Regions from separate parts of the Inediibacterium massiliense genome, predicted to be linked through region 1. Evidence: riboswitches for the same ligand, from Rfam matches in the RefSeq annotation. Region 1 holds a riboswitch; each other region holds the start of a gene.

The links. Region 1 has a riboswitch for glycine ahead of BN2409_RS07360 (ACT domain-containing protein). Riboswitches for the same ligand answer to the same signal wherever they lie in the genome.
Region 2: another riboswitch for glycine. It lies ahead of BN2409_RS10950 (GrdX family protein); the one in region 1 lies ahead of BN2409_RS07360 (ACT domain-containing protein).
Region 3: another riboswitch for glycine. It lies ahead of BN2409_RS01070 (alanine/glycine:cation symporter family protein); the one in region 1 lies ahead of BN2409_RS07360 (ACT domain-containing protein).

Annotation. Positions count from the first base shown of each region.
Region 1 covers NZ_LN876586.1:757,168-762,332, reverse strand. Annotated here, with positions in the region: gene BN2409_RS07375 (cation:proton antiporter) at 1-664, shown strand, start outside; gene BN2409_RS07370 (P-II family nitrogen regulator) at 661-1,056, shown strand; gene BN2409_RS16775 (CAP domain-containing protein) at 1,114-1,836, opposite strand; glycine riboswitch at 2,057-2,145, shown strand; gene BN2409_RS07360 (ACT domain-containing protein) at 2,213-2,488, shown strand; gene BN2409_RS07355 (DUF711 family protein) at 2,492-3,856, shown strand; gene BN2409_RS07350 (NUDIX hydrolase) at 4,240-4,860, shown strand; gene BN2409_RS07345 (FprA family A-type flavoprotein) at 4,939-5,165, shown strand, end outside.
Region 2 covers NZ_LN876587.1:513,220-518,384, reverse strand. Annotated here, with positions in the region: gene grdB (glycine reductase complex selenoprotein B) at 1-577, opposite strand, end outside; gene grdA (glycine/sarcosine/betaine reductase complex selenoprotein A) at 612-1,082, opposite strand; gene BN2409_RS10965 (glycine/sarcosine/betaine reductase component B subunit) at 1,106-2,392, opposite strand; gene trxA (thioredoxin TrxA) at 2,460-2,780, opposite strand; gene trxB (thioredoxin-disulfide reductase) at 2,797-3,741, opposite strand; gene BN2409_RS10950 (GrdX family protein) at 3,771-4,157, opposite strand; glycine riboswitch at 4,310-4,414, opposite strand; gene BN2409_RS10945 (DegV family protein) at 4,547-5,165, opposite strand, start outside.
Region 3 covers NZ_LN876583.1:149,173-154,337, reverse strand. Annotated here, with positions in the region: gene BN2409_RS01075 (DUF2156 domain-containing protein) at 1-159, opposite strand, end outside; gene BN2409_RS01070 (alanine/glycine:cation symporter family protein) at 255-1,631, opposite strand; glycine riboswitch at 1,773-1,849, opposite strand; glycine riboswitch at 1,853-1,930, opposite strand; gene BN2409_RS01060 (Fur family transcriptional regulator) at 2,045-2,479, opposite strand; gene BN2409_RS01055 (hypothetical protein) at 2,624-3,064, shown strand; gene BN2409_RS01050 (toxic anion resistance protein) at 3,080-4,240, shown strand; gene BN2409_RS01045 (hypothetical protein) at 4,251-5,027, shown strand; gene BN2409_RS01040 (TerD family protein) at 5,029-5,165, shown strand, end outside.

The DNA.
Region 1 (5,165 bases):
ATTTATCAATCATGAAGCTGTCACTATTGACAAGATCCTTTTACACCCTATCATGGAAATTGTTTTATCTATTGTAGTAGGAATGATATTAGGAATTGTTTTAACTTATCTTATTAAAATATCTAAAAAGGATACAGAGTTACTTCCTTTTATCGTTGGAACAATTATTTTATTAGTAGGTATTGCTTTGAAGTTTAATCTTTCTCCTTTGCTTTGTGCCATGTCTTTAGGTATTATTGTAGTGAATATATCTACACATTCCAGAAGAGTATTTTCAAGTATCGAAAGCTTCTCTCCCCCCATTATTGCAGCTTTTTTTACATTAGCAGGATCACGACTTGATATTTCATTACTTCCTCAAATTGGAGTCTTAGGGGTTGCCTATTTAATATTTAGAATCCTAGGCAAAATATTAGGTGCTTCTTTAGGAGGAATTCTTTCTAATGCTCCAACAGTTGTTAAAAAATATATAGGCTTAGGATTGTTATCTCAAGTAGGGGTTGCTGTAGGACTTGCAATTGTAGTAAGCAGAGAATTCCCAGGAACAGAATTAGGTTCTTTAGTCATCACTATTTTATTATCCACTACAATTATTACAGAAATAATAGGTCCATTAGCTACTAAAAGTGCTATAATAAAAGCTAAAGAAGCTCATTTATCATGAAAGGAGAAATTTGTATGTATGCTTTATTTTTAATCTTAAACGAAATACACAAACTCGATGATATTCATAATATATTTTACGAAATAGGCGTCGGGGCTACTACTATTGATAGTGTAGGAATGGGCAAAGTACTTCTAGAACATGATGTAGATATTCCCATATTCTCTAGTATTCGAAAACTCGTAGATGGAAATAAACCTTATAATAAATTAATTATTAGTGTCATTCGAGAAGAAGAAAAATTAAGAAAAGCTGTAGATATGATCAATAAAGAATTAGATCATATTCATAAACCAGGAGTAGGCTTTATGTTTGTTTTACCTGTGCTTGAATGCTATGGTTCTAAACATACTGGAGTTGAAATAAACGAAATCAAAAAAGATGAAAACTGAGGAAATATCCTCAGTTTTTTTTTGAAATACAGCATACATATGCATGCTATGTATTTCTTATAATTGTGGCTTTATAAACATTTGAGTCCAATAAGCCGTTCCATTAGCATCCTTTGTATACCCTACACCAATTTCTGTATAGTTTGCATTTAAAATATTTTGACGATGTCCAGCTGAATTCATCCATGCCTTTACTACTTCTTCAGGAGTTCTTTGTCCTTTGGCTATGTTTTCTCCTGCATAAGAATATTTTATACCAAAATTCTTCATCATTTCAAATGGTGAACCATAAATTGGTGAAGTATGCGAAAAATATCCTTGTTCTTTCATATCATCCGATTTAAATCTCGCTACTCTTGAAAGCTCTGTATTTTCTTTTAATGGCTTCAATCCATTTTTTTCTCTTTCTATATTTACAAGTGTTACTACTTCTTTTTCATATGCACGTTGCTGTGTGTCTGTTTGAGAGGTTTGGGTAGATGAGTTATTTTGAGTGGTTTGAGTGGTTTGAGTGGTTTGTGTTGTATTAGATGGTGTCTGAACACTTTTTTGTTCTTGAACCGGTGTACTTGGATTAGTCACTTGCTTTGAATCAGATGTTCTTACTGTATAATGATTCATTTTATACCAATTTAATTTAGTTTGATATTTTTGCACATATCTCCATGTTGTATTTCCTGATGTAGTTGTACAATACTGTGTAGCAGCTTCAGCACCTAAAGGCATCGCTGTTGCAGACAATAGAAGGGCTAGAGCTGAACTAATTAATACTTTTTTCATTATATCACTCCTCCTTTGTTATAGTATATCGGATTTTGTTAAAAATAGAAAACATCAATATATTCAATAAATTCAATACATTTCCAATATCACTATTTATTTTTATTAAGCATGATGCTTTTATAATTTACACTTGATTGTCTCTTCTCTTTTATGTTACAATACTTAACATAATTAAATAGGGTCGGATGAAGATAGTGGAAGATGATCAACCGCTATTGGACGAACCTCTGGAGAGACTCTTAAGAGCACCGAAGGGGAAAGCCATAGTATGGTGAATCTCTCAGGTAAAAGGACAGAGGATATAACTCTCCAGAGACTATATCTATATAGTCTTTTTTTGTTTATATTCAATTATACAAGGAGATGATTTGTAATGAAAGCAGTAGTTACAGTAATTGGGAAAGATAAAATCGGGATTATTTCTAAAGTCACAAGTACTTTGGCTGAAAATCAAATCAATGTATTAGATATTAGTCAAACTATTTTACAAGATTATTTTACTATGATTATGATTGTAGATCTTCAAAAAATCAATTGTAGCTTTGAAGCTATCCAACAAAAACTAAGTAATATAGGTGAATACTTAGGAGTTTCTATCAAAATTCAACATGAAGAAATATTTGAAGCTATGCACAAAATTTCACAATAGGAGATGAACAATATGAATTCTAATCATATTCTAGAAACCATCCACATGATTGAAAAAGAAAAATTAGATATTCGAACGATTACTATGGGTATTTCTTTATTAGATTGCTGTGATACAGATGGTAAAAAATCAAGAATAAAAATGTATGATAAAATTACAAATTATGCACAAAATCTAGTAAAGGTAGGAGAAGAAATAGAAAAAGAATATGGAGTTCCCATCATTCATAAAAGAATTTCTGTAACACCTATCTCCCTCATTGCTCAATCTAGTACAGATACAGATTATGTAGCTTTTGCAAAAACATTAGATGATGCAGCTAAAGCCGTAGGTGTAAATTTTATAGGAGGCTTCTCTGCTTTAGTTCATAAAGGATATTCTAAGGGAGATCAAATTCTTATCAATTCTATTCCAGAAGCTTTAGCTTCTACAGATATGGTTTGCTCATCTGTAAATATTGGTTCCACAAAAACTGGCATCAATATGGATGCAGTAAAAGATATGGGACAAATTATCAAAAGAACTGCTTTCCTTACAAAAGATCAAGATAGTATTGGTTGTGCAAAGCTTGTAGTCTTTGCAAATGCAGTAGAAGATAATCCTTTTATGGCTGGTGCTTTTCATGGTGTAGGCGAAGCAGAATCTATTATCAATATTGGTGTAAGTGGTCCTGGTGTAGTCAAAGCAGCTCTAGAAAAAGTAAAAGGGAAAAGTTTTGATATGGTTTCTGAAACCATTAAACAAACTGCATTTAAAATTACTAGAATGGGACAATTAGTAGGAGCCGAAGCATCTAAAAGGCTCAATGTTCCTTTTGGGATTATAGATTTATCTCTTGCTCCGACTCCTGCTGTAGGAGATAGTGTAGGTAGAATTTTAGAAGAAATAGGTATCGAAAGCTGTGGCGCTCCAGGAACCACAGCAGCTTTGGCTTTACTCAACGATGCAGTAAAAAAAGGTGGAATTATGGCATCATCACGTGTAGGTGGATTAAGTGGTGCATTTATTCCTGTAAGTGAAGATGAAGGGATGATTCACGCAGTAAATATAGGCTCATTAAATTTAGAAAAGTTAGAGGCTATGACTTGTGTATGCTCTGTAGGTCTGGATATGATTGCAATACCTGGAGATACTCCTTGGGAAACCATATCCGGTATTATTGCTGATGAAGCAGCTATTGGTGTGATTAACCAAAAAACAACTGCTGTAAGACTGATCCCAGTATACGGAAAGAAATTAGGTGATGAAGTTCATTTTGGAGGTCTTTTAGGTAGCGCTCCTATTATGCCAGTTAGTAAATTCTCTAGTTGTGATTTTGTAAATCGTGGAGGAAGGATTCCTGCACCTATACACAGTTTTAAAAATTAAAGAACAGGTTTTCCTGTTCTTTTTGTTTATTTAAATATTTTTTTGGAAAGAAAAAATATTTTTAATTGTTCAAAAATATTGTATACTATAAGTAAGTACTTTCTAAGTACTCAGTCTGCTGACAAACTATATTTTAGCAAAGTCATAAAAATTAGGAACATTTATTGAGAATTTGTGAAAATATAGAATAAGTGAGAAAATCATTAGCATTACACTGTTTGAGCATAGCGAGTTTGTAATGCTATTTTCAATCGTTTCTTCATATTTTCCAAATTTGAAAATCAGTGACGTTTTTTATGACTTTGTCTACAAACTCAGTACTTTCTAAATACTTTCATATATAAACTTTTACATTAACTTTAACATTAAGATTGGGTGATTTTATGAATATAGATAATATAAAACAAAAAATAAAAGAAAGACAAGCTACTCCTGAAGGAAAATATGATATTTTTTCTGTTTTGGTACCTATTATAAAAGTTAAAGATGAACTTGAACTTTTATTTGAAGTTCGATCTGAAAATTTAAGTATCCAACCAAGAGAAATATGTTTTCCTGGAGGAAAATTAGAACAAAATGAATCTCCTTATGAATGCGCCATTCGAGAAACTTGTGAAGAATTAAATGTCTCTCCTACAAATATATGTATTCTAGGAGATTTAGATTTTTTAGTCCTTCCTTATAACCTTATTCTTTATCCTTTTTTAGGAACTCTTAAAAATATACCTATAGAAAAAATTCATTTTAACAAAGATGAAGTTTCAAAAATTTTTACAGTTCCTTTAAATTTTTTTATAGAAAATAAACCTATTCTGCATTATGTAGATCTTCATGCTCAGATGCCAAATGATTTTCCTTTTCATATGATTCCTAGTGGAAAAGACTATAAATGGCGTACTGGTAAATATCCTGTTTTATTTTATTTTTATAATGAATATGTCATATGGGGAATGACAGCTCGAATCATTAAAAATCTTGTAGATATTCTTCAAGAAAATGATTAACTCATTTGTCAAGAAATATTATGTCCTCATAGAGCACATAATAATATGTACATATAAACAAAGAAGGAGGAATGTTTTATGAATACTTTTGAAATCAAAAATAAAATTTATTGGGCAGGTGTACTAGATCCAAATTTAGAAGTGTTTGATATTATCATGCATACTCCGTACGGTTCTACGTATAATTCTTATTTTATTGATGACGAGAAAAAAGTTTTAATAGATACTGTAAAAAGTAATTTTAAAGGAGAATATCTTGAAAAACTTTCTAAATTAATAGATCTTCAATCTATTGACTATGTCAT
Region 2 (5,165 bases), on a different contig from region 1:
CTACTGCACGTTTCGATCCTCTTTCTTCTCTAAAAAGATTTTTTCTTACACCTCTAGAAATATATCCCTCTTCACTAGGTGAACCAATTTCTTCGTTCTTTCCTAACTTTAAAGCAAGCTTTGCTAAAACTGGAATAGCTTTTCTCATAGTAGCAGCTGAATTTCCTGTTTTTATGATATAAACATCTTTTTTAAATAAATCTACTCCTGGATTTTCAGGATACATAGCCGTTACAACAGGAATACCTAATTTCTCTTGTACAGCTTTACTAATTGTTCCACAAGCCACTCCATATCTTCCTGCATTAAAAGCAGGTCCTGCAATAAATAAATCTGGGTTGTATTTTTTTACCATATCTAAAACAACAGTTTTGGCTTCTTCTAGGTTTTCATTAAAATAAGAGTCTCCACAAATAACTGTAGCCACAATTTCTGCTTCTTCTTTAAATGCAGCCTTTAAAGCCATCCCTGGTCCTACTATCCCTTCTCTTAACTCAGGTTTTAGATCTGCTTTTTCTTCTCCACCAATTCCTGCAAAGAATTGATTTATATAATGAACAACTCGAATTTTGCTCATGTTTCCCCCCCTCTCAGCTTTTTAACGGGAATGATTAATATTTACAAAATTGTTCTCTAATAGATGTCATTTCAGAAATGATCTCTTCTACATCTAAAACCATCTCCATCATTCCTATTTGTTCTTCATATACATCTTCATCTACTGCTTCTTTAAACTCTGGCTCTACTGCATGATATACTCTGAGTCCTAACTGGACTCCTGCCAATGAACCTGCAAAAGTAGGGTCTCCATTTGTAACAGTTTCAGCAGCTAATCCTGCTGCTTCTGCTTCTGCTGCACCTAAAAGTACGATGATATTTTCAGCACCATACTTTTCAGTCATATTTTTTACCCTATTTTGATTTTCTAGGTCCATTGCCCCTGCAGCCGTTCAGACAAAACATTCAGTAGAAGAAAATACCACTTCTGCTTCTGTTGCCTTTAGACATTCTTCAATAGCAGGTCCTGGTATCCCATCTCTGTCACCGATGATAATAACTTTTTTACCATCAAACATGCTCATATTTACCATCCTTTCTTTTTTTATTAAAACTCTGTAGTAGATAACTTGTTAAATCCTAATTCATTTGTAGCGCCTGTAATCACTTGAAGCTCTACTTCAATACTTCCATTTTCTCTTAAACTTCCATCAAAGCCTCCAGCTATTTTATCTACATAATCTAACATTCCAATGACTTTTTTCATAGGAGGGAGTACAATGATTTCATTCGCATTTCCACCTGTTACAACTGCATTAGCCAAAGGATCTGCATCTGCTAAAGATTGAGATGCACCATCTCTTCCTGCATATTCATCTGTAACAATAACAGTTTTTACTCCTTGAGATTCTATTTTTTTACAATTCATAATTAAATCTGTATCTGGATTGCCAAAACCTTCTTGAGATACAATCACTCCATCTAATCCAAGATATCTACAAAGTTTTGCAGTCCAATTAGAAGATCTCTCTTTATCCGCAAGATATACATTTTCATTTGTAATAATTACACCTACAAAGTTGATATCTTTTCCATGCCTTTCATATAAATCATGGATAATAGGGTTATTTTGATGGTGATAAGAGGTATTTTTGTCACAAGCTGATACACAATTACCACTAAGAATAGCTCCATCCATTATTTCTGTTGGATAAAGAATAGTCGGAACAATTTTTTTAGCATCTACCCCGTATACATACGTATCATGCAAAAGTCCTTGTGTTTGAAGCATATATACATATCCCACTTTAGGTAGATTAGGATATTCCTTGATACTTTCTAATAATGGTTTTGTTTCATAAATTTCTATTTCATTAGGTTCTACTTCTTTTCCTGCCTTTCCTATTAATGAAGCTACTTTTAATCCTGCCATTCTTACAGCAGCTTCATATTCATGTTGTTTGAGTTCATCGATAGGTTCAATCACTAAACAAATATTGTTAAGCTTTGAAAACGGAGTATACTCTGCACCAGGGCCACTCATATCAATAATACCTTCCTGAAAACCTACAATCTTACCGCAGGTAACTACTGCAGCTCCCTTTAATACATGTGTGCGGCCACCACCTACTGTAGTCACTTTACTTACAATACCAGGAAATATCCCTCCTTCTCCTGAAACCTTCACTCTAGGTTCAATAACATCTTTTACAGGAGTAATCCTAGTTTCTTCCCCTGGTTTTGCCAGCTCTACCTCTACATGTTTGATGTGATCATCTTCCATCACAAGACTAATGACCTCATCCTTATTCACATATAGGGTCTCATTTTCCACTTTGGTAGTACTTCCAAACTGGACATCTGAAATATTAATTTTTCCTAACTCTAGGCGCACATCATTCACCTCCCTTTATATTTTAACCTGCAATAGGGGAAGTAATTCCCCTATTACAAGTTATTGTCTAATCTACATATTTTTGAAGCATAGAAAGAATATTTGCTTTTGTTGCATCTTCTTTGGTTACTTCATCTACCTTTTCTCCATTTTTATATAAAGCAATAGTAGGAAGTCCTAGTACCTTTTGAGATATAGCCAATCTTCTAGCTTTTGTAGTATTCAACTTTGTAAATTTTACTTTTTCCTCGTATTCCTTAGCAAGCTCCTCAACATCAGGCATTAATGCTTTACAAGGTTCACATCCATCACTCCAATAATCTACTAAAACATAGCCCTTAGCTTCTAATACCTCCCCTTGAAAAGTTTCTTTGTCTACAGATAACATAATCCCGCCTCCCTTATTATTCAAAATGACTTTCTATGTATTTCTCTGCATTTACAGCTGCTAGTGCTCCATCAGCTGTTGCAGTGACTACCTGTCTTAATGATTTTTCTCTAATATCCCCTGCTGCAAAGACACCTGCTATATTTGTCTTCATTTCTACATCTGTAATAATATAGCCTGCCTCATTCATTTGTATCTTATCCTTATATACTTCACTTAATGGTTGATATCCTACAAAAGGAAATATTCCAAAAGTACCATCTTCTTCATTGGCATGATATTGTGTTACTTCCCCAGTTTTTTTGTTTTTAAACACTACAGATTCTACAATTCCATCTCCTTTGATTTCCTCAATACCTGTATCCCACATAAATTCAATTTTAGAATTTTTAAATGCTTTTTCTTGAATAGATTTTGCAGCCCTTAACTCATCTCTTCTATGTACAATCGTTACTTTTCGTGCAAATTTAGTAAGATAAAGAGCTTCCTCCACAGCAGAATCTCCTCCTCCTACTACAAATACTTCAAGATCTGTAAAAAAGTCAGCATCACAAGTTGCACAATAAGATACGCCTTTTCCAGTTAATTCTTTTTCTCCAGGGCATCCAATCAATTTAGGCTTTGCTCCACTAGCTATAATGACAGCTTTAGCATGATATTCTCCTAGTTCTCCTTTAATTACTTTAATCTTTTGTGTAAAATCTACATCTATTACTGTATCCTTTTTTCTCTCTACTCCAAATTCTTCTGCTTGTTCAACCATTCTAGCAACCAAACTAGGTCCTGTAGCATCTTTTATAGACCCTGGGTAATTAGCCACCTCATTGGTGGTAACAATTTGCCCACCTACTCTTTCTTTTTCTAGTATTAATGTTTTCATTTTTGCTCTTGCTGCATAAAGCCCAGCTGAAAGGCCAGCAGGCCCTGCTCCAATAATTATTACATCGTATAAGTTTTCCATTTTATTACCTCCTTCATATTGAAATTTTACTAAAATTGCTTCATACTTTCAATTGCACTTTGAATCAAACAATAATCGATCAGTTGAAAGTCCTTTAAAATTTTTTTTGTCCAACAAGGAGTTTTTTTTGTCCTTAAAAATTTTTGAACCGTTTGAATACTTTCTTCTATTATTTTTATAGAATCTATATCTACTTCTCCCTTCTCTTTGGTTATTGCAATAGATTTGTAAGGTGTTTCATTAGGTTTTACACTTCCAGATAAAGGATGTGTCAAAAGTTTATATCCTTTATGAATCTTATCTCTCGCCAATAAAAGTACTGAAAGATAAGGGACATCCTCTAAATAGATTATATCCGTTTTTCCTTGATTTCCTTCAAAAACTTTAGGATTATTTGTGATAATGGTTTCTTTCATCTTTTCACCTCATTTTAGGAAAAGGTTTCTTCATTTATACAAAAAAGACACATGACAAATATAGAATTGCCATATGTCTCTGTCTTTAACTTAACAGTCTCTCCTTAATTGAAATCATACTCCTTTGATGCTTTATAAGCTTTCCAGAGTTCCGTCCAAATACGGTCCTTTAGCCTGAGAATTTCACAAAAAGATAGGCAATATCTTTCGCTTGTCCCTTCGGCGATCCTTTATGGATTCTCTCCCGCATTTTTCACCCAGAATTAAGAATTTTTATTTAATTTTTTTTATTATTAATTATCTTTATAATCATTATATTATAAAATCATTACTATTGACAATATGTTTTTAACATTTTTTTCATATTATTACTTTTATATGATTTTGATTTATTCATTTTTTATATATAAAATAGCTAATAAACCTGGTCCTGTATAAGTTCCTATGGTACATCCTATTTCCATTTCTATCATATTTTTAGGCTCAAATACTTTTATGATTTCTTCCTTTAATTTTTTAAAATTTTCTTTATTTCCTCCATGAGCTACACAAATATAATCAGATCCCTTCTTAAGACCTCTTTCTTGTGCAAGCTCTATCATTCTTGGAATAATTTTTTTGCTTCCTCTTACTTTATCAAAAGGTTCTACTTTTCCATCTTCTATAGTTAATATAGGCTTTACATTTAAAATTTTTCCTATAGTAGCCTTTGTAGGACTCAGCCTTCCTCCTTTTTGTAAATAATCTAATGTATCTACAGAAAAGATATGATCTACCTTCTCTTTCATTTCTTCTACCCTGTTAACAATTTCTTCTTTTGATTTTCCTTCCTTGGCCATTTTAGCCGCTTCTACTACAATCATTCCACATCCATAACATAAAGCTAAAGTATCAATAATGGTGATATCTTCGCTTCCTATTTCATTTTTAGCCATAATAGATGATTCATGGGTACCACTTACTCCAGAAGAACCATTAATTAAAATGATTTGGTATCCTTCTTCTAAA
Region 3 (5,165 bases), on a different contig from region 1:
AATACATAAAAAATCATTTATGATTTCATATTTGAACTCATTTAATTGTCTCCACATGAAAAGGCTTGTAAAACTAAGTCCAGAGGTTTCATATGGATAACTAAAAACATATTTTTCAAATAAATCTTTGTCTTTTAATGTAATGTCATGTTGAAACATAAAGCATCTCCTTCATTATTTTTTGCATCTTTACTTTGTATACCCAAAAAAATATATTTTACTCTATAAAAAAAGAATGTACAAATGTACATTCTCTAAGCTGCTTTTTTATTTTGTAAAGAATTTTTTTCTTGCTTCATTTGTTCAAAGAATACTTTTGTTTCAGTTACGATGATTCCACTTAATCCAATCAAACCAATTAAGTTTGGAATAGCCATCAAACCATTTACAATATCTGCTAAGATCCAAATCATATCTAATTTTAAGAAAGCTCCACTAGCTACAAGAAGAATATATATAATTTTAAAAGGTTTGATTCCTTTTATTCCAAATAAATATTCAGTACATCTTTCGCCATAATAATTCCAACCTAATATAGTAGTAAAAGCAAAGAACATAAGTCCTATTGTAACAATATATTGACCAAGTCCTGGAAGAGCTTCACTAAATGCCAAATTGGTCATGGCAGCTCCTTCAACATCAGAACACCAAGCACCTGTTAAAACAAGAACCAAACCTGTCATAGTACATACTACAATGGTATCAAAGAATGTTCCTGTCATAGATATAAGACCTTGACGAACACAAGACTTTGTTTTTGCAGCTGCAGATGCAATAGGTGCACTTCCAAGACCAGATTCATTAGAAAATACCCCTCTGGCTACTCCATTACGAAGAGCAAACATTACAGTAGCTCCTAAAAATCCTCCTGTTGCTGCAGTAGGAGTAAATGCGCTTTTTAAAACGAGTCCTATAGTTTGAGGAACTAAATCAATATTTAAAATAAGAATAATTAAAGAACCAATAATATAAAATACAGCCATAAATGGAACGATTAATTCTGATACTTTTGCAATACTTTTGATTCCTCCTAAAGTAACCAAAGCTACTAGAAGAGTAAGAATCACAGATGAAACAATAATTGGCATATTTAAAGTGAGTTTTGCAGCATTTGTAATGGCATTTACTTGTGGAAAGGTACCGATTCCAAAGAATGCTACTCCAATTCCAAATAATGCAAACATTTTAGCTAATAATTTATTTCCAAGACCTCTTTCAATATAGTACATAGGTCCACCAGACATTTGACCGTTTTTATCTACAACTCTGTATTTTACAGCTAAAAGTCCTTCTGCATACTTTGTTGCCATACCAAAGAAAGCCGCAATCCACATCCAAAATAATGAACCAGGACCACCTGCTTTAATAGCAGTTGCTACACCTACAATATTACCTGTACCAATAGTTGCGGCAAGTGCTGTACACAAAGCAGCAAAGCTAGATACATCACCTTCACCAGTATGATCATCATCTTTTGAAAATAAATATTTTAGAGCAAGGGGTAATTTAAAGACTTGTAACAGTCCTAAACGAATAGTTAGATAAATACCAGTTCCTACTAAAAGAATGAGTAGGGGAGGTCCCCATACAAATGCATCGATTTGATTTAAAAGATAAGTTAATTTTTCCATTATTTTTCCTCCTTTTGTTTTAAACTTAAAAACGATAAAGGAAGACTTTTACTATAATTTATACAAAAATGCATAAATTATAAATAAAAGCCAAATCCTATGTGATTTGGCCTCTAGAACATGATGATATAAATCATGATACTCTGTCCTTTTACCTGAGAGATTCACCATATAACTATGGCTTGCTCCTTCGGTGCTCATACTGAGTCTCTCCAGAGGCTCGTCCGATAACGGTCCTTTTACCTGAAAGCTTAACCCCTTCGGTGGATGCATTCGCATCTCTCTCCCATTATCATCATCCGAAAATATTAAGTTAATAAAGTTAAATAGTCATGACTGCTTGATAAAATGATAGCACTTCATATAAAAAATAGCAATAGCTTGTTTAAAGTTTAAATATTCAGAAAATAGACTTATTCCTTATTTTTTTTTGTGCAATTAGAGCAGTATCCATAAAGTTCAAATTTATGTTCTGTCAATGTAAAATCTTTATCTTCTAGAGATTCAATGATTTGTTTGAGTGGACAAAAATGAATAGGTTGAGTTTTTCCGCAACTTTTACAAATGACATGGTGGTGATGATCATCATGTAAAATAAGTTCATATTGAGAAGGCTTGTTTTCTATATTGATTTTGTGAATCATATTTATTTTTTCAAGAATTTCTAAGTTTCTATAAACAGTAGAAAAATTGATTTGAGGAAGATCTTTTTTGACTTTTATATAAATTTCTTCTGCTGTTAGAAATTGTTGTTCATGTTGGATTAAAATTTCTAATATTGCTTTTCTTTGGTAAGTTAGTTTATATCCCTTCTCTTTTAATTTTTTTTCTATTTCATTGCTGATCAATGGTCTCACTCCCAAATATCATATTAGTTCTATTGTATAATATATAGAAAGATCCTTCAATAAATAAGATGAATAGACCTTTGCCAGTTTTGCAGGATTTGATATAATATAGTAGAAAATTCTTTCAATTTCAAAAAGGATGTGGTGAAAATATTTCATCTATTCAAAAGAAAAAACCAAGACAATCATATAAAAAATAATAATGATAACCATAATAGCATAGATGAGGCAAAAGAAGCATTAGAGAATATAGAAAATATTTTATATCAAGAAAAAGATAAACAAATTTTTGTAAGTTTGTATTCTTTTGTATCATACTATACGTTTGTTATAGAATTTTATAAAGAAAATGAAGAAGAAATCATGTCTGTACAAGAGCTTTTATTTTTTAAATACATTCCTATGATTACTGAGATTGTAACAGCTTATGAGGAAGATAAAACATTAAAAAAAGAACTGATTCATACGATTGAAAAGATGAATCAAAAACTTTATGAAACTATCAATAATATAAAAGAACAAAAAAAAATAAATTTAAAGATCGATTTAAAGACCATACGAGATTTGATTCAATCAGACTTTTAAATGGAGGAGATTAAAATGAGCTTTGAGGATCTATTGAATGAAGCAGAACAAAAGAACGTGACAGAAATTCAAAGACAAGAAAATAAAGAATTAGCTTTAGAAAAAAAACGAGATAGTTCTATGGATTTGAATAAATTTAATGAAGTGGAATTAGAAAGAGTAAAGGATTTAAAAAGAGAAATAACAATGGAAGAGACAAACAGTATAGGAAACTTTGGAATGGAAATACAAGGAAACATTGCAAAGTTTGCAGATGGTATATTAGAAGGGGTGAAAACAAAAGATACAGGACATATTGGAAGTGATCTTACATCTCTGTTAACTACTATTAAGCAAATCGATATAGAAAAGTTTCAAGAAAAAAAATCTATTATGAGTAATATTCCTTTTTTCGGAAAACTTAGAAATAGTATAGAAAAAGCCAAAATTCAGGTGGAAAATGTGACCCAAACAGTAGATAAAATTGTAATATCTTTAGATACAGCAAGGAAAGAACTCATAAGAGATGTAAATGTATTAGATATTTTATATGAAAAAAATATGGAATATCTTCATCAATTGGAATTATACATTGCAGCAGGAGAATTAAAGTATAAAGAATTAAAGGACAATACTTTAGTAAATTTAAAAGAACAGGCCCAAAAGACTCAAGATATGTTAGATATACAAAGATACAATGACTTTGTACAACTACTGAGTGAAGTAGAAAAAAGAATTCACGATTTAAAATTGAGTAGAGAAATTTCTATTCAAACTCTTCCACAAATTAGACTTATGCAAAGCAATGACAAAATACTAGCAAGTAAAATTCAAGCAAGTATTCTAACAACCATTCCTATTTGGAAAAACCAAATTGCTCTGGCTATTTCATTAAATAAGCAAAAATCAGCTTTAGAAATTCAAAAGAAGGTTTCAGATACGACTGAAAATATGTTAAAGCAAAATGCAGAGCTTTTAAAAGTAAATACCATAGAAATTGCAAAAGAAAGTGAAAGAGGAGTGATCAGTATAGAGACATTAAAAGAAACCCATCAAAAGCTACTTGAAACTATTGAAGGGTCTATGAAAATTTATGAAGAAGGAAAGATGAAGAGAGCAAATATAGAAAAAGAATTAACAGAGCTTGAAAATATACAGAAACAAAAGCTTTTAGAGTATAAAAGTCAATATAAATAAGGGGATTAAAATGAATAAACAAGAATGTATAGAGTGGATCAAATCTTATTTTGAGATAGAAAGCTTAATCAGCAGTTTAAAAAATCCTGATTTTCATATGAAAAGTCATATTTTCTATTTTAGGGATATATTCCATTCTATTGATGAACTGAAAATTTTAAGAATCTACTCTAAAAATAAAAAAGACAATATTGTATTAGAGGTGCATCATATTTCAGACCATTTGGAAGGATTGTTTAATGGGTATTTTAGGGTGGAGCCTATTACAGATTCTGCAAAGAAAATTTTTAAAAATATGAGTAGAGTTTGTACAGATTTGGAATATTTTTTCTACCATGCCTATCATCATAGCGAAATATTGAAAAAATATATTGTTTCGGGAGATATAGAGTATATTATAGAAGAAGATCATGACGAGAAACATTTTGAAATGGTAAGGAAAAATACTTATTTAGAATTATCACAATATGAACAAAAACAAATGAATCAAATGATTCTTAGTAGAGAGAAATTAAAGAAATATATCACTCATTTTATACATTGGAATAAAAAATGTTCAGAAGAAGTAAAAATATTTTTAGTAAATTTATGGACAACTTTTTATAAAGATTGTATTTGTCCTATAAATAATGTAAATTCATTAGAATATTCTATAAAAGTAGATACGGAGACTATACTTTTTCAAAAAAATAAAGAGCTTTCTGTATATGAGCTTTTAGAATATGCACATACACATCAATTTATTGTTTTTTTATATTTACAATTTGATTTTGAAGGTGGAGATTAAAATGATTCAAAATCTTATTAAAGGGCAGAAAGCAGAATTAGGAAAAATAAGAGAACCTTTTGATGTTTTTATAAAAATGGACCATGAAATTTCTACATCTATAGATTTAATGATTTGGATGATGGATGAAAAAAATCA